2 regions of the Clostridium sp. CM027 genome follow, and region 1 is predicted to be linked to the other one. Evidence: riboswitches for the same ligand, from Rfam matches in the RefSeq annotation. Region 1 holds a riboswitch; the other holds the start of a gene.
What was found. A riboswitch is a leader RNA that binds a small molecule or an ion and turns the genes downstream of it on or off. The one in region 1 is predicted to bind lysine.
Positions count from the first base shown of each region.

Region 1 (9,767 bases):
GCCGCCGAACCAAGGCTGCCTCCTAAGACCAGAAGAGTGGGGTTGCAGTTTTTGAAGGCTTTATCCTCAATGCATTCGTTTTGCACATTTAGTAATTCAGGACGTATTATCATGCCACAATAACCTCTTTTTTTACTAGTGACTTGAAATTTAGTACTAGGAAAGGTTACAAATACCTTTTTCGCAAATTTCATGCAAATCCTATTAGCAAGTCCAATAGTAACATCGGTTTCCCTAATGACAGATGGAATATGTTGTACCCAGCTTGCTATAATAACAGGTACCGAAACAAATCCTCCACCTGACATAACAACGGTCGGTTGTTCTTTCCTAATAATCTTATACGATTGATAGATTCCTTTTAAAACCCTGAATATATCTGTTACATTCTTCAGGGAAAAGTATCTACGAAGTTTACCTGTGCTAATAGCATGATAAGTAGCTAATCCTTGATTTTCAATCATTTCTTTTTCTATACCATGTCCAGAACCTATATACACAACTTCTAAACCTTCATTTTTCAGTAATGGTATTAGAATTTTATTAACCATAGCATGTCCAGCAGTTCCTCCACCAGTTAAAACAATTTTCATTTAAATCCTCCTTTAAATATTAGCTGCTTTTAAAAATTCAACAGTTTGCTCATAACTTATGACCGCATCTTGAGAATGATATAAGAAATTGTTATCTTTCTTAATAAAGTCGTTTATGATCCAAGAATGCCTGTCCTCAGCTTCAATAATGTACAGTTCATCATTCACACAGTAAATATGTTTTGTTTCTTCCTGCGTTGCTAAACATTCATTATTTTTTTCGCCTGGCCTTAGTCCAGTCACTACAATAATTGATTCATCTAATCCATATTTATATACTAAATACTTTGCAATATCATAAATCCATAACGATGGCATTCGTGCTATAAAAATTTCTCCTCCAGCACCACGAATTGCAGACTCAATTAATAATTCACAAGCCTTAGGAATATTAATAAAAAAGCGATTCATATCCTTATCTGTAAGCGTTACTGTCTGTTTTTCACTAATTTGTTTTTTAAATAATGGGATTACACTACCTTCACTTGCTAAAAGGTTGCCACATCTGAAAACAATAAATTTAGTTAATATAGAATTTTGGTTTGCAGCCAACATTAATTTTTCTCCTAACAATTTTGTACATCCATAAGTGCAATTTGCGTTTACCGCCTTATCTGTTGAAATATAAATTACCTTTGCTACCTTGTTAGCATTAGCACAATCAATTATATTGTTAGTACCTATAACATTAGTAAGAATAGCTTCATTAGGTGCTGTTTCACAAATTAGTACGTGCTTTAGAGCTGCTAAATGGAAAATAATATCACAATCACTACTCGCCTCTAATAAACGTTTTTTATCTCTAACATCTCCTAATACTATTTCTACACGTTTATCTGATAATGTCCTTTTTATTTCAATCATTTTCGCTTCATTTCTAGCAAAAATTCTAATTTGTCTAACTTCCATTTCTAGAAGCTTATGAGCTAACGCGTTACCAAAAGAGCCAGTGCCACCAACAATCAGTATTTTTTTATTTTTCATAATATTCCCTCCATGCGTTTCCTATATTTTCATTATAAGAAACATATGTTACAACTATGTTACAACATTTATTTTTATAAAAAAAGACTCCGCAACTAAAAATTGATTTGTATATTGTGAACTGCACCCTATTGTAGGCTATATCCCCTTAAAGTAGACGGATTAAGTAGTACTAAATATATTGTAACAACTTAAATCCTAATGAATAATATAGTACAAAATATATTATAATTTCAAATATCGAGTTATTAGTAATATAAAGATAAGCGTTTAGATGATGAAGATGTAGTTTAATTATGCAACTATTATTAGATTTTTAGATCAAGGAGTGATTTTCGCTTGAAATATTCAATACTTCGGAGATATTGAAGAAGTGATAAAAATGAGGAGCGGTAAATATGAAAGTAGTTATATTATGTGGAGGTAAAGGGACCAGATTAGGGTCATCTACAGAAACTATTCCGAAAACATTAGCTTTAGTTTCTGGGAAACCAATTATATGGCACATTATGAATATTTATTCAAGCTATGGCTTTAATGACTTTATTCTTCCATTAGGTTTTGGTGGTGATAAAATAAAAGAATATTTTTGGAATTATGAGTGGAAAAACTCTGATTTCACCAAAGAACTAGGCAGTAATAATATTTCTTTTTTTAATAAGCCTGCTAACTGGAAGGTGACTTTTGTTGATACAGGAACTGATACAATGACTGGTGGAAGAATTAAAAAAATTGAAAAATTCATTAATGAAGATACTTTTATGTTGACCTATGGCGATGGATTATCTGATATTAATATAAATAGTTTACTAAAGTTCCATAATGAAAAAGGACAAGCGGTAACAGTTACTGGAGTAGAAAGAAAGAGCCAATATGGAATTCTAACTGAAAAGGATGGTATTGCAACAACCTTTGACGAAAAATCAAAATTGGATGGCATAATAAACGGAGGTTTTTTTGTAATGAATAAAAAAGTTTTTAATTATATAGAAGATGACGATAAATGCATTTTTGAACAGGGTCCATTGAGAAACCTTGTAGAAAGTGGAGAATTGGCGGTTTATAGTTTCAAAGGTTATTGGACGGCAATTGATACTAATAAAGATCTAATTTATGCAAATGAGACATGGAAGTGAGTAAAATAAATAAGGAGGATATGGACGCAATTTATGCATTTTTTTCTAAGGGGAAATCTCGGTTTAATAAACATGAAAATGAAAATCATGATATAAAAAAAGATAATAAAAAGGATGAAAAAAGCAAAGACAAAGATAGTAGAAAATATAAAGAAGAATATGAAGAAGAAAATAAAGAAGAAGATATTGAAGACTATAGAGAATCAGATATAGAAGAATACAAACAAAGATGTTCCTTTTGTACAATAGTTAGCAAGGATTATTTAATAAAGACCTTAACTTTTTACTATTCACTTGAGAGGAATAGTGAAAATTTTCATCTATGGATTTGCTGTATTGATGATATTATCTATTCATCCCTTTCAAAGATGAATCTCAAAAATGCTTCTCTTATTCATTTGAATACAGTGGAAGACCAGCAACTGCTCGCTGTAAAAAACACGAGAAAAACAAATGAATATTGCTGGACATTGAAAGCAGCTGTTATTCGCTACGTGCTTATGAATTACAGCGTAAACTCAATAATATACTGTGACAGTGATATATTTTTCTTCTCAGATCCACAGATGGTATTTGATGAATGGGGTGAAGCTTCAGTGTTTTTATGTCCCCAAAGGGATCTTGAATGGGTTCACAAAATATATGGAAAATTTCAAGCAGGATTCATAGGTTTTAAAAAGGATATACAAGGATTGAATTGTCTTAATTGGTGGAATCAAAAATGCATTGAATGGTGTTCCGGGGAACCTGACTCTGAAATGGGACGATGGGGAGATCAGAAATATCTTGATAAAATCACAGGAATGTTTTCAAATGTAAAAATTTCAAGAAATCTTGGAATAGATGCTGCACCATGGAATACAATTTATAATAATAATTTCAATATTACCTCAAAGGATAATGAAGTCTTTATTGAAGGTGATAAGTTAATAGCATATCACTTTGCATGTCTTTCAATATTTAACGAAAATGACTATGACTTATGGACTTTTAATTATTTAGAAATAAGTTCTGCAATTAAGTCCAATATTTATATCCCATATATTGAAAGTCTAAGGAATACAATCAATGTTATAAGAAACAATCTTAATGAAAAAGTAGAGGGTTTATTTAATAAATCTGATTCTAAAGAAGCCCAGACATTATTTAAATACTCAGATCTGACGTTAGCCATGGCCCGCTATAACGATTTTTATAGCTTTTGTACTATAACTAGTAAGGCATATTTATTGCAAAGTATGTCACTTTATTCTTCGCTGAAGGATAAAATCGATAATTTTAATTTATTCATCTGCTGTATGGATGAAATTTCTTTTTCTGTATTAAGTAATCTGAAGCTTGAAAATACGATTATTATTAATGTTAGCGAAGTAGAGGATATGGAATTACTTCATGTTAAAGAAACCAGAAATATGCAGGAATATTGTTGGTCGCTTAAAGCACCGTTGGTCCTTTATATTTTAGATAAATATGCTATAGATTCAGTTATTTATTGTGATGCAGATATATTCTTTTTTTCTGATCCGATGGCGATCTTCAAGCAATGGAAGGATTATGATACACTAATTTGTCCTCAGAGGGATTGTCCCGAATTTGAAAAGGTACATGGACATTTTCAGGCAGGCTTTTTAGGTTTTAGAAACAGGAAAAGTAGTCTAGCTATTTTAAATTGGTGGAAGAAAAAATGTATAGAGTGGTGCTCAGATAAACCTGATATTATAATGGAGAGATGGGGAGATCAGAAATATCTAGATAAGGTTCCAAATTTATTTTATAGCATAAAAATATTAGATGACCTAGGTATAGATGCAGCTCCATGGAATCTAATTATTAACAATGATTACAAAGTTTACAACGATAATAATACTGTTTTAATTGATGATCGAGAACTTATGGTTTATCACTTTGGCAGTATGAAAATATTTGATGAATCTGTCTTTGACTTATGGAAGCTAGATCCTTTGATTTTTAGCAAAGAAATAATCGATAATATATATATTCCATATTTAGATGCTTTATGCAAATCAATGGAAATATTAAAGTCATCAGGCCTTGTGGATCTTAAAGAATTATTTAGTAAAGAAGAGGTCACTAACGCTAAGAACCTGTATAGATTTCAATCGTAAATGTAAACCTTTCAACCTGGAGGTATAGTATATGGAAGAGGTTAGTCTTGCTGGTAAGAGGATATTGGTAACTGGTGGATTTGGATTTATAGGCTCTCACCTAGTTAAGAGGTTATTGAATGAAGGCGCAGAGGTATCTATTATAGGAAGACAGAGCAGCCAAACCTGGAGACTGGAAGAGCAGTTAAAAAATATATCAATCTATGAGATTGATATAACTGACAGTAAAAAAATTGAAACTTGCATCAAGGATATATGCCCTGAAATAGTATTTCATTTAGCAGCTTATGGTGTAAACTCAGCACAAAAAGAATATATTAAAGCTGCAAATATTAATATTTTAGGAATGATTAATATTTTAAATTCATTGAAGGACACCGACTGCAAAAAATTCGTTAATATGGGTAGCTGTGCTGAATATGGAGATAGGAAAGATCTTATGAAGGAAGATATGTATCCAGAACCTGTGAGCATCTATGGAAGTTCTAAAGCTAGTGCAACTATAATCGCTCATCAGATTGCCAGAGAAAATAATATAGATATTATAACCTTAAGGCCCTTTGGTATTTTTGGGGAGGGAGAAGAGAGACATAAGATTTTTTGTCATATAATACTGTCAATACTGGAAGATAAGGAGGTAAGACTAACATCTGGTGAACAATTACGTGATTACTGCTACATTGAAAACATAATTGACGGATTGGTTATGTCTGCTAAAAGCAATTTAAAGAGCAATATTTTCAATATAGCAAATGGAAGTCTTTTTCCTTTAAAATACTATATAGATCTTATATTTAAAAATATTAAAACAGATAGGGTCCCCTTATATGGGACAATAAAATACAGAAAAAATGAAATGTGGTCACCTGGTGCGGATATAAGTAAGATCCATACTGAATTAGGCTGGAGTCCTAGAATAAGCCTTGAGGATGGAATTGTTAAAACAATAAGGTGGTATGAAGAAAATAAAGATATGTGGATTAAGCATTTACCATAGGATGTGAAAAAAATGTTAAAAGACCTTGAAAATAATTATAAAAATAAAAATGTTTTAATAACTGGTCATACAGGTTTTAAAGGATCATGGCTAGCTATTTGGTTAAAAAAATTAGGAGCAAATGTTATTGGTTATGCACTAGATCCCGTCAGTGTCAAAAGCAATTTCGTTTTATCTGAAATTAGCAATGATATTGTTGATATAAGAGGAGATATAAGAGATAGCAAACATCTTAATGAAGTTTTTATGACCTATGAACCAGAGATAGTTTTTCATCTTGCAGCACAACCACTCGTTAGGTACTCCTATGAAAACCCTAAAGAGACCTATGAGGTGAATTTTATGGGCACTGTAAATGTATTGGAAGCGGTGAGGGCCAGTAAAGAAACAAAAGCTTTAGTTATTATCACTAGTGATAAATGTTACGAAAATAATGAATGGATGTACAGCTACAGGGAAATAGATCCCATGGGTGGTTATGATCCGTACAGTTCTAGTAAGGGTTGCGTTGAACTTTTGGTTTCCTCATATAGAAATTCTTTTTTTAATACAGCTGAGTATAAAAATCATGAAAAAATAATTGTAACAGCACGGGCAGGTAATGTAATTGGAGGTGGAGATTGGGCCATCGATAGAATTATACCAGACTGCATCAGGGCACTAGAAAATGATGAAGAGATTTTGCTTAGGAATCCAGGTGCTGTAAGACCCTGGCAGCATGTCCTTGAACCATTATACGGATATTTACTTTTAGGAACAAAAATATTAAAAAAAGATGTGGAGTTTTCTGGAGCTTGGAACTTCGGACCTGAAGCTCAAAATGTCATTACGGTTCAGGAGGTTGTCAGAAGACTTGTCAAAGAGTGGGGCAATGGAAGCTGGAAACCTTTAATCCTTAAGGGAGATTCATTCCATGAAGCAAGCTTACTAAGTCTTGACATTAGCAAGGCTAGATTCTGTTTAAATTTTAAGCCTAGGTGGGGCATAGATGAGACAATAGAAAAGACTGTAGAGTGGTATAGGAAATATAAGGATGAAAAGGTGATTGATATATGCGAATCTCAAATTAATGATTATTGTAGATAGAGCTCTCATTCTAGGTGCATTAATATCAATATGGAGTGAAACTTAGGGTTCTAAAAAAAAGAATAAATAATCTTTCCAATCAGATAATATTTATAAAATATTACAATTTTTAAGAGAAGTCCAAAATGGCTTCTCTTAAAAATTATTATCAGGGTCGTACTTTAAAGAGCCTTTAGGTAAATTATGTTTAATACTTAACTATCGTCTAACATGTTATATTTATAGATTAAATTCCTCTGCAACAACCTTTATAGCCTTTAATTTATCTCCAGTTTTAATAGCACAAGTAATTCTTATTTCTGATGTAGTAATCATTTTAATTTCAATATTGTTTTTGTTAAAAACTCTAAACATTCTAGCCGCTACTCCAGAGGTTGTCTTCATGCCTAGCCCCACCACTGAAAATTTAGTTATCTCTTCATCAACTATAACTTTATTATCTGCTATTAAGTTATCTATAATTTCTAAACTATCCTTTAAGCCTTCTTTAGGTATAGTAAATGATACACTTACCTTTCCATCTATAGGTGATGTTTGACTTATCATATCTATATTGATTCTTTTACTTCCTATAGCTTCAAATATAGTAGACAATATATTCACATCTTTAGGTATACGCTGAAGTGTTACTGCAACATCCTCATCACTAGTTGCTATTCCTGTTACTGGCTTATTTTCCATATTCATATTTTTTACCTCCTTAATTACAGTTCCTTTAATATCACTATTACTAAGCCCTACATATATAGGTATGCTATATTTTTGAGCAAGTTCTATAGACCTTGAATGCATTATTTGAGCTCCCAAACTTGCTAGCTCGAGCATCTCCTCATATTCTATTTCATCTAATTTTTTAGCTGCGCTGTATGCTCTAGGATCTACACTATATATTCCAGAAACGTCCGTATATATTTCACATCTGCCATTAAGCTTCACAGCTAAAGCAACTGCAGTAGTATCAGATCCACCTCTGCCGAGTGTTGTAATATCACCTTCCCCATTTATTCCTTGGAATCCAGCAACTATTACGATTTTGCCTTCTTTTAAGCTTTTTTTAATCCTGCCACCGTGTATATCTTCAATTAACGCTTTACCATATTGTCCACTAGTCTTAATCCCAATTTGGTATGCAGTATAACTTATGGCATCATATCCAAGTCCCTTAATTGCCATGGCGAGTAGTGCACTTGAAATTATTTCACCTGTTGATAATAGAACATCCAATTCTCTCTTATCTGGTTTTTCTCCTATACCTTTTGATAGAGATAATAAATCATCTGTAGTGTCCCCCATAGCAGATACTACTATAACTAAATCTGTATCTTCATTTTTCCTCTTTACTATACTTTGTGCAATTCCTTTAATTTTCTCTGTAGTTCCTACAGATGAACCTCCATATTTTTGAACAACTACTGCCATAATTAAATCACTCCTATTATTTATCACCTTCGGTGCTATTATCACCTTCGGTGCTATTATCACCTTCGGTGCTATTTATCACCTTCGGTGAAATTTAGAACTTTATATATTGCTTCCAAAAAAAATAAATACAGCAAAGGAACACCTTTGCTGCATAAAATACATGTTTTTATACAAACTTCGTGTACCTTGTAGCTCACCACTGAAAAATCAGTGACAATTTTACATATATTATATGCAATCTCAGAAAATAATTTCACCAAATACATTTTCTTCGGCCATAGCTCCTTTTCTTATTCATCTTAGCCTGTCAGCTCCGAACAAGTACTCTTAGATACAGCACCTCTACCCTAGGTAGTTTACTTATTAAATTAGTTATTATATTATCACAGTATGTTTATAAGTACAAGCATTAATTACAGATGTTCTTACTAAAATGTCTATCTCCCCTCTCAGGCAGTATTGCAACAATGTTCCCACCTTCAATGGATTCTCCAAGTTTTATTGCAGATACTATGGCAGTCCCTAAAGAACTGCCTACAAATAGCCCCTCTTTACATTGTATCCTTAATTGATGGCTGCAGTTTTGCGAAGATATTTACACCTTCTTTTACACCCAAATTATTTAGCTTAATAAGTGGTGTATTTCCTATAATATTTAATATACTATTTATATATCTCACTGCTAAGACCTCTACTTAGAACTAATTTTGCATATTCTTTTGCACCATTTAAGGAATGATCTCTATAATTTCCACATTGAACTTCATTGGCTGCCGGGATTTCCTCTGTTTCTATCACCTTTTTCAATCCATAATTTAGGGCTTCTATAACCCTATCTACACTGACATCATTCCATACGATCATGTAAAAACCTGTTCTACATCCCATAGGTGAAATGTCTATAATTCCGTCCATTACTTCTCTCATATATCCAGCAAGCAAATGCTCTAAAGTATGGATAGCTGATATATTCATAAACTCCTTGTTTGGTTGCATAAATCTTAAGTCAAACTTTGTTACTTTATCACCCTTTTCGCCTATCTTTACCTCACATTTTCGTACAAAAGGTGCCACAACCTTTGTGTGATCTAATGAAAAACTTTCAACCTTAATCATTTACCCTTACCTCCTTATTTGCTACTGCAATGAAAATGCCAGTTTCAGTATATTCGCCTTTGCTAGAATAACCTTTGCATCTTAAATCTGTATTCTCAATGTTTACTATATTAAACCCTGCGCCAGTTAACCACTCTTCCATCTGATTATTTGAAAAACCAAGCCATTCGTCAAACATTTCAGTCCTTGCCCACTGCCCATTATGCTCTTCTACATCCGATATTATTAAAGTCCCACCTTTTTTAATTATTCTGTGCATCTCTTCAATAGCCTTTTTAGCATCGCTCACATGGTGAAGAGCCATATT
Region 1 is NZ_CP077725.1:3,334,005-3,343,771, reverse strand. It holds gene KTC92_RS15855 (undecaprenyldiphospho-muramoylpentapeptide beta-N-acetylglucosaminyltransferase) at 1-593, opposite strand, end outside; gene KTC92_RS15850 (polysaccharide biosynthesis protein) at 606-1,577, opposite strand; gene KTC92_RS15845 (sugar phosphate nucleotidyltransferase) at 1,976-2,713, shown strand; gene KTC92_RS15840 (glycosyl transferase) at 2,710-4,839, shown strand; gene KTC92_RS15835 (NAD(P)-dependent oxidoreductase) at 4,871-5,836, shown strand; gene rfbG (CDP-glucose 4,6-dehydratase) at 5,849-6,922, shown strand; gene KTC92_RS15825 (aspartate kinase) at 7,142-8,341, opposite strand; lysine riboswitch at 8,526-8,697, opposite strand; partial or broken gene KTC92_RS18595 (cysteine synthase) at 8,754-8,897, opposite strand; gene KTC92_RS15820 (hypothetical protein) at 8,896-9,024, opposite strand; gene KTC92_RS15815 (S-ribosylhomocysteine lyase) at 9,008-9,460, opposite strand; gene KTC92_RS15810 (class I SAM-dependent methyltransferase) at 9,453-9,767, opposite strand, start outside.

Region 2 (9,767 bases), 1.1 Mb from region 1:
AGGCATTTTCATCTAAAGACCCAACAATTTCCTTAGAAGATCCCAATGCTGTAATTGCATCTAGCATTTTTATAGTATTATCTTTGCAAATAATACCTATTCTGCCGATGCGTAAAACTTCATTAGCGAGATTTAATACTTCATTATTCTTTTCATTTTCCAATGAAAGTAATTTAACAGTATGACTAGTTTCTTCTATAACCTTATCCATACTTTTTGACAGCGCCGCTCCAGTTGATAAAATTGTAGCATTTGTAATTGATGGAGAGGCGAAGGTTTTTCTATTAAGGGCACCATCCACAATTACAAGCTCACTTCCAAACCTTTTAAGATCATCACATATTAAAGTCATATAGGAATTTACAGATGGACCGCCTAAATCTACATATCCGTCACTTAATGCTCTGCATATAATTATTTCACCCATAGGAGTGTTGAAACCAGTAGTTTTTAAAATCTCCCTGGTAATATCACTATTCAATAAGCATTGTTTTGCAGTAGCAATTATAGTTCCTTCTTCAATGTAAATTTTAGGTTTTTCAGTAGCAGTTACTTGGTCCAACTCTTCTCCGTCTCTTCCTATAGAGGTAAGCCCAAGGGATATTTCCCCTCTGGCTTCCCTCAATATATGATTTAAGGTGGTTGTTTTTCCTACATTTTTATTCATTCCTATGATAGAAATACTGTCATATTTTTGAATCATATTGAAAATGCTTGGGTTGTTTATGCTGTCCTTAATTTTACTCGTGATGTCCTCTTAGATTTCTCTCAAGTCCAGCTGGTTCCATAGACATTTGCTGACCGTTTAATAGCCCTGCCACTCCTACTTTATGAACCTTTTTCTTTCCTTCGCAAACTTCACAGCGACAACCTGAAGTATAACTAGTTGGTTGTTCATAAGTAGTTATAACGCCTTCAAAGTTTCTAAGTACCACTTTTTCAGGACTTTGAGAAATAATATAAGTTGGCATTACTGGTATTTTACCACCGCCACCTGGAGCGTCAACAACAAATGTTGGAACACAGAATCCTGAAGTATGGCCTCTTAAAGCTTCAATAATTTCTATCCCTTTAGATACTGGTGTTCTAAAGTGCTCAAGTCCCATTGAAAGATCACATTGATAGATGTAGTATGGTCTTACTCTAATTTTAACAAGCTCATGTACAAGGTCCATCATTATATGTGCACAGTCATTAACCCCTCTTAAAAGAACTGATTGATTTCCTAGAGGTACTCCTGCATTTGAAAGCCGCGCGCATGCAAGTTTTGCTTCTTCTGTAATTTCATTTGGATGATTAAAGTGAGTGTTTAGCCAAATTGGATGATATTTCTTTAGCATATCAACTAATTCTTTTGTAATTCTTTGTGGAAGAACCACTGGTACTCTCGAACCCATTCTTATTATTTCAACGTGTGGAATTGCTCTTAATTTTTTAATTATATATTCTAATTTATCATCTGAAACAAGTAGAGCATCTCCGCCTGATAATAATACATCTCTAATTTGTGGAGTATTTTTAATGTACTCGATTGCTTTATCTATTCTTTCCATTGGCATAGCACTATCGCTTTGACCTGCGAATCTTCTTCTTGTACAGTGTCTGCAGTACATTGAGCATTGATCAGTTATTAATAGTAATACTCTATCTGGGTATCTATGAGTTAACCCTGGTACTGGAGAATCTGAATCTTCATGTAATGGGTCCAATAAATCAGCATGTGCCTGATGTAATTCAAGCCCTGTTGGTATAGCTTGTTTTCTTATTGGATCGTTTGGATCATTAGGGTCTATTAATGCTAAGTAATAAGGAGTTATAGCCATTCTTAATGTTTGAACGCATTTCCTAGCTCCTTCTTCTTCCTCCTGCGTTAATGGTATATATTTTTTTAGTTGATCCACATTTTCAATTCTATTTTTAACCTGCCATTTCCAATCATTCCATTGCTCATCAGTTACATCTTTAAATAATTCAAATCTTCTATTAACTTTCATATTAGTACCTCCATCGTATAATAATTTTTAATTTTATAATATGTAGTTGATATATCAATATGGTTTAGAGAGAATACAATATAACTTTATATTGTATTCTCTAAATCACAATTAAATCATCTTCTTCGAAGCTGAAATGTCATTAAACGTATAATTCTTCAAATACTTTTCTTAATGTTTCATTTTCTCTTAACTCTTCAAGGGTTATTTCAGCATGTCCTTTAGTGTATCCGTTTCCTACGATCATAGTAACGTCTTTACCTACACCTTCAGCTCCAAGAGCTGCTTTTGTAAAGCTTGTAGCCATTGAGAAGAAGTATACTATTCCGTCATCTTTTACTGGTAAAATTGATGACATTTCAGTATTTGGAACATTAACCATATTTATTGCTACATCTACTTCACATCCATTGTTGTGCTCTAGAGTAGTGTTCATTACATCAATAGCGTTTCTAGCATCTCCAATAACTATTTGCATTTTTAGACCTAATCTTTTTAATCTCGCTTTCTCTTCTTCATTTCTTACAATGCCTATAACGTTTCCTGTTGGTCCTACTCTTTTAACTGCTTCATAAGAGCAAATCATTCCTGATTTTCCTGCTGCGCCTAGTAAAAGAACTGATTGACCTGGTTTAACAAGTTTAGCAACTTGAGCTGGCGCTCCTGCAACGTCTAATGCTGCTAATGCTAGATTTTCATTCATGTCTTTTGGAAGTTTTGCATATAATCCACTTTCAAATAAAATAGCTTTTCCTTTTATTTCAACTCTATCGATATCTGGTTTGATATCAACAATTTTTTCTATTTTTAAAGGAGTTAATGATAGTGAAACTAATGTAGAGATTTTGTCTCCCACTTTAAGATCTGTTGTTCCTTTTAAAGCTTCGCCTATTTTTTCAACTGTTCCAATAAGCATTCCACCTGAACCTGTTACAGGATTTTGCATTTTTCCTTTTTCAGCTACAATTTCCATGATTTTAGATTTTATTTTTTCAATGTCATGTCCTGCTTCTTCCTCTATTTGAGTAAAGCTAGCTGAGTCTATGTTTAAAGCCTGAACATCAATTAAAATTTCATTATCAAATATATTCATATCATTTGATATTTTAGTTGCTGGTTGTGGCAATGCACCTTTTGGTTCAAGTGACCTGTGAGTTCCGTATTTACATCCTTTGTTCATAATAACTTCCTCCTATACATCCATTATTTTTAGATTTTCTGATATTATTAATTCAGCTTCAGTAAGTGATTTAACTTCTTCAACTGTTGTATCTTTATGAATTTCAGTAAGTACAAGTCCCTTTTCAGTAAATTCCATTACTCCAAGTTCTGTAACTATAAGGTTAACTTGTGCCTTTGCTGTTAATGGCAGCGTACATTTTTTTAATATTTTAGGAGTCCCTTTAGCTGTATGTTGCATTGCAATAATAACCTTTTTGGCTCCTACTACTAAATCCATTGCTCCACCCATACCAGGAACCATTTTGCCTGGCACAATCCAATTAGCTAAGTTTCCTTCCTGATCTACTTCCAATGCTCCAAGAACAGTCATATCAACGTGTCCTCCTCTTATTAAAGTGAAAGACATTGCGGTATCAAAGTATGCTCCGCCAGGAAGTATTGTAGTAAATTGACCACCTGCATTAGTTACATCCTTGTTTTCTTCTCCTTTTGCTGGAGAAGCTCCCATTCCAACCATTCCATTTTCTGATTGGAGAGTAACATGGACGCCTTCTGGAATATAATTCGTAACTAATGTTGGAAGCCCTATGCCCAAATTAACAAGTTGTCCATCTTTTAATTCTTTACCAATTCTTTTTGCAATAATTTGTTTTGCAATCTTGCTATCTGTAATCATATTAGTTAGCCTCCCCTATAATATAATCAACCAATACACATGGAGTCACAATATTATTTGGATCTAAATCTCCAATTTTAACAATTTTTTCAGCTTCTACTATTACAGTTTCTGCAGCAGTAGCTATAATTGGATTAAAGTTTTTTGTTGTTCCATAATAAACTGCATTTCCAATTTCATCTACGACGCTTGCATAAACAAGTGCTAAATCTGCTTTAATTGGAAGCTCTAATAGATATTCTTTTCCTTCTATTGTAAGTTTTTGTTTTCCTTCTTCTATCATAGTACCAACTCCTGTAGGGGTAAGCACTCCACCAAGCCCAGCTCCCGCTGCTCTTATTCTTTCAATTAGTGTTCCTTGTGGCACAAGTTCTACTTCCATTTTTCCTTCTGTCATAAGTCTTCCCGTTTCAGCATTTGTTCCTATATGAGAAGCCACAACTTTTTTAACTTGACCGTTTACTACAAGTCTTCCTATGCCCCTATCTACATAGCTTGTATCATTTGCTATTATAGTTAAGTTTTTTACATTTGTTTCTATTAATAGATCTATCATCTTTTCAGGTGTTCCACAGGCTAAAAATCCACCTATCATTATTGACATTCCATCTTTGAGTAATGGCCTAACTTGTTCTAAAGATACAACCTTATTCATTTATTTTACCTCCTCTTATTTATCTTGAAGATATAACAATTATCAGTTTTATATTTTGTTTAAACCCAATATCTCTCTTGCTTCTTGTGGAGTGGCAATTTCTCTGTTAAGTTCTTTCGCAAGTCTAACTACTTTTTCTACTAATTCTGCATTTGATTTAGCTGGTATACCTTTTTCAATATACACATTATCTTCAAATCCAACTCTTACATGACCACCCATTACAATAGTCACAGCTGCCATTTGAAATTCAAATCTACCAATACCTGATACAGTGTAAGTACTTCCCTCTGGCACGCTTCCTGCCATAAATACTAAATCTCTTGGCGAAGCAGTTATCCCACCATTTACACCCATAACAAAGTTAAAATGCATTGGTGTTTTTATAAAACCTTTCTTTTGAAGTCTTATTGCCATGTCTACCATGCCCTTATCAAAAACTTCAATTTCTGGTTTTACACCCATTTCAATCATCTTTTTACCAAATTCTTTAATAGTGTTTTCAGTATTTACGAATACATCATCTCCACCAAAATTACAAGTACCTGCATCTAAGGTTGCCATTTCTGGTCCTAAATCAACTGGTTGTAATCTTTCTGCATTACTCATTCCGACAGCTCCGCCTGTTGATGGTTGAACAATTGCATCCGGACATCTTTCTTTAATAGCTTCAATACAAGCTCTAAATCTTTCCCTGTCTTGAGTAGGTGTTCCATCATCTTTCCTTACGTGTAAATGAATGATGCTAGCTCCTGCTTTATAAGCTTTTTCCGCTTCTATTGCCACTTCCTCAACAGTATAGGGTACATTTGGATTATGTTCTTTTGTAACTTCCGCTCCAGATATAGCTGCAGTAATTATTAATTTTTCCATGTGCTACCTCCTTATAGTGCTTCGTGGTGCAAAAATAATTACTATCTACCATAATATTTATGATAAGTTATGTATATTATGATAATTTTGCACAAACTTATTTAGCAACTAAAATATTAACCACTAGGTGAAAAAGTTTACATTAATTCTCTTGCATATTATTTTCTTTGGTTTTCTTTTAGAACTACGCAAGTTCCGCTTGCCTTACAAACTATTATTGGTTCTTCTAATACATCACAAGCTGAATCATTTATATCTGGTCTTGGTACTATAACTTTTCTTGCTTCGAAAATCATTTTTCTTGATGAATTCCCTACCTTCACTATTTCTCCAACAGCTTCTATATAGTCACCTGCATAAACTGGTGCTAAAAATTCTACAGCATCGTATGCTTTGAATAATCCTTCATCACCATCGTTCATAATTAAAAGTTCTGTAGCTACATCCCCAAATAATTGAAGCATTCTTGCTCCATCTACTAAATTTCCACCGTAATGTGCATCATGTGCACTCATTCTTAACCTTATTAAAGACTTCATTTTATTTTCCTCCTCGTTTATTGTAGTTATTCATTTTGTAATTTTTAGGAATTTTGTAAAAAACAACAAATCTGTGTTGTGTATCTTTTAGAAAATGCCTTATGTTAATTTATTTTGAAATAAAAAAAGGCACTGATTTTTCAGCGCCTTAATTAACCAAAGTACTAGGTCTATTAATGCAATGAAAAAACATCTTTTCATTACATAAATAGCTCTCCATAAGAACTCTTATGGCAGTGATAGAAATACTACTTTCTATCCCCAAGAATAAATTGAAGAACCAAAATATTCTTTCGGCAAACAAATACTTCATTTTTGATATTGGATGTTCATATCCTTATCATTCAAAAATTACCTCTTTATCTGCACCTCTATTTATGTGAAACTATTAAATTTTATTTTTAACTCTTACTTAATTATAATACGTAAACGTTTCAAATGCAATGTTTTTTTAAAATTATACTTTTTTAGTAAAAAATACTTTTTCTTAGTTATTATTTCTTTTTGCTTTGTTTACTTCCACTATCTTGCTTACTATATACTCATATCCATTTTCAGAATGTGGAATCATGCAAATTGAGCAATCTTTAACACCACTTACGAATTTCCCATTTCCACCACACTCCTCTAGAAAATATAGTGGACAATAGCAAAATAGACAATTAAATTTTTCATCATCTTTAACTTGATGGCATGGGAAATATTCGCAATCTTTATTTTTAAAAAATTTATAGTTATTATTCATTTTTAACCCTCCTTTAATTTCTAGGTTAGTTCCGAATTCTAAAAAGTTACCACATTATATATATCTATATCTTCTAATATTGTTTGCTCTAAAATAGATTCTTCGGGGAATTGCTTGTTCAAAATTTGTTTAAATTTTTTAAGTTGCGCAGCAGAAAGTTCTGCTTGCTTTGGCAAATTATTTTTTTCCTTAATAATATTGCCTGCTTCTAATTTATATATAAATTTGTCCCCTATAATATTTATATTATTTTTATCATCAAATTTTAAATCTCCAGTTATGTCACTATTTATGCTTGTCTTCTTTAAATCACTTATTGATTTTCCATCATTATTAATTTTAGCTACATTAATATAAGCACTTACTTCACCATTCGAATTCTTTGAATCTGAAAGCCAACTTCTAAAGGCAAGCATTTTACCATCTTTAGATATCACTCCATCATATATTTCTTCCTTATCCTCTATACTTTCAAAAATTTTATTACCATTAATATATAAATTGGCCCTAGGTTTTGGAAATATATGAGGTGTAACGCTATAAAGGATGCTTTTTTTATTTATAATAATATCTCTTATGGTACCAACGCATGATATTAACTCCAATTTGTTTTTTATGTTATATATTGCATAACCTGAAGCTGACGGATTAATATGACCCGTAATCAAAATGTTTTCATTATCTATCCACTTGAGTTCAATAATTTGTTGAACGTCTTTATTATTTATATCAATCTCTGTTGATTTTTCAGTTTTAATATCATAAACAATTATATGTGGGGGATTTATTTCTTTTTCTTCATTAAAAGATCTAAATACTATTTTTGTTTTATCTGGAGAAAGTTGTAATAGATCTTTTGAATTTGAATTATCCCCTAAAGATTTAATCTGTTCATTTATTTCATCATAAAGATAAACATTATTATTCTTCTCGAATGCTATCTTTGTTAGCTTTGCATTTTGATCCTTACTTTTAATTTCAGCATCTTTACTAGATATAGTCTCTATATTTTTACTCGAATTTCTATTGATTTTATTTAAATAAGCCCTCAGTGTCAATATGCTTAGCGATAAACACATCGCTACAATGAGTAACTTTAATTTTTTTTTCGTTATTTTTTTATGGCCAGTCATAATTTTGCTCCTCATTTAAATTCATAATAATTATTATTTTAAATCATTGAAACTTAGATTATTATACTCCACTTATATTAGTGTATCAACTGGATTCTTTTGTGTTTTACACTGTTATTTATATGTTTACAATTTAAAAATATACAATGTTTATTTTATCTTTTAATTATGAATTTTTTGTAAATATTAACATTGGTTTATCCGTTCAAAAGTAATAAAGGGCATTAGTTTAAATTTAAACTAACGCCCTTTATTACTTTTGAAATTATTTTCGCATTTGTTATAGATACTTTCCATAAATTCTACATTCCGATTTAAATCGGTATCTACCTTCATTTTTAGATTTATTATTTTTTCATTTGATCATTACTGCTAAATATGTTCTTTACCCATGTTAAAAAGCCCTTCTTTTCTTCTTTTATCTCTACAACTTTTTTATCTTCTTTAGTTGCCACAGTCTTTACTTTTATCCCATCAGTTTTCATAACAAATTTAACTTTACCATCCATCTTATCACCTACACCTGAAAATGTACCATAATTATTAGATATTTTTACAAGTTCATCTTTCACATCAATAATATCTCGCACATCTCCCATTTTGCTGTCAATTTCGCCACTTATCTTTTGAATACCCTCTTTATCAAATTTTTTCATATTTTTATCTAATTCTTTATTTCCATTTGCTAATTTATTGGCACCTTCTTTTAATTTTCCTGACCCTACAGAAAGTTCACCCACCGCTGAATTTAGTTTACTTGATCCTTGTGTTAATGGTTTTATCCCATCATTATTTAATTTTGTTAAACCATCTGCCACGCTTTGAGATCCTACCACTAATTTATTAGTGTTTTCTCCCATAACTTTTGTTCCTGCGCTTAAGTCTTCAGCTGCATTATTTAACTTATTTGCTCCACCTATGAGTCCCCGACTACCAGTTTTAAGCTTTCCTGCAGCTGTTCCTAATTGTTCTGTGCCTTGCGCAAGTCCTCCTGCTCCATTAGCTAATTCACCAGTTTTATCTGATATTTGTTTTGTGGCCTTAGCTAATTCTTTTGACCCTGACACTGCATTTTTTTGTCCTTCTTGAAGCTGGCCCATACCTGTATCTACCTGCTGTGAACAAGTTTTGATTTTTTCTATGCCTTCTTCAAGTTCATTTAATCCTTGTAACAATTCATTGCCGCCATCCTTTAAAGCTACAAGGCCCCCTTTTTCATTTTCTAATCCACCATTTAAATTTCCTGCTATTTCACCTGTACCAGGAATTTCCCCAAGGAACCCAATAAGTCCCTGTAATTTTTCAATTCCTGATATTAAAGAATCAGTAGCTTTTATCTCTGACTCTTTACCTTTTTTTAGTTTATCTATACCTTCTAAGCTTTGCTCTGCACCATCTGTTACTTTTTTTTGACCTTGCTGTAGATCCCCTGTAGAATTCACCATTGTATCTAGTCCCTCACTTAGTGATTCCATTTTAGCCGACACTGTATTAGTCCCTTCAGCTAACTTATTAGCTCCATCTGATAGCCCTTTAGAACCTGCAACTAATTTATCTGTTCCATATGCTACCTTACCTGCTCCATCTGCAAATGCTTTTGAATTTGCAGCAAATTCTACTGTACCTGATCCAAACTGCTGTGCTCCACTACCGAGTTTTCTAGTTCCTGCCTCAAATGCTTTTAATCCACCTGCCACCTTCTGAGCACCACTTTGTGCTGCACTTGTACCGTCGCCAATCTTTATCATACCAGTATTTAATCCTGAAACCCCAACGCCTAGCTTAGTTACTCCACCATTAAATAATGTCATATTATCAGCTAAAGCCTTTTGACCAAGGTCTAATTTGCCTGTTCCCTCAGCTAGCTTGGTACTAGCATCTTGTATGTTATTAATGCCTTTAGTTAAATCCCCTAAAGATGAGGCACTTTTAAACTCTTCCATATCAGGAAGTTCTGGCGTCCCTGTTAT
Region 2 is NZ_CP077725.1:2,260,976-2,270,742, forward strand. It holds gene KTC92_RS10715 (hypothetical protein) at 1-703, opposite strand, end outside; gene ablA (lysine 2,3-aminomutase) at 741-1,994, opposite strand; gene KTC92_RS10725 (L-erythro-3,5-diaminohexanoate dehydrogenase) at 2,137-3,174, opposite strand; gene KTC92_RS10730 (3-oxoacid CoA-transferase subunit B) at 3,187-3,852, opposite strand; gene atoD (acetate CoA-transferase subunit alpha) at 3,854-4,507, opposite strand; gene KTC92_RS10740 (3-keto-5-aminohexanoate cleavage protein) at 4,556-5,380, opposite strand; gene KTC92_RS10745 (hotdog fold domain-containing protein) at 5,539-5,919, opposite strand; lysine riboswitch at 6,121-6,301, opposite strand; gene KTC92_RS10750 (cysteine-rich small domain-containing protein) at 6,407-6,664, opposite strand; gene KTC92_RS10755 (hypothetical protein) at 6,703-7,797, opposite strand; gene KTC92_RS10760 (hypothetical protein) at 8,145-9,767, opposite strand, start outside.
Region 2: another riboswitch for lysine. It lies ahead of KTC92_RS10745 (hotdog fold domain-containing protein); the one in region 1 lies ahead of KTC92_RS15825 (aspartate kinase).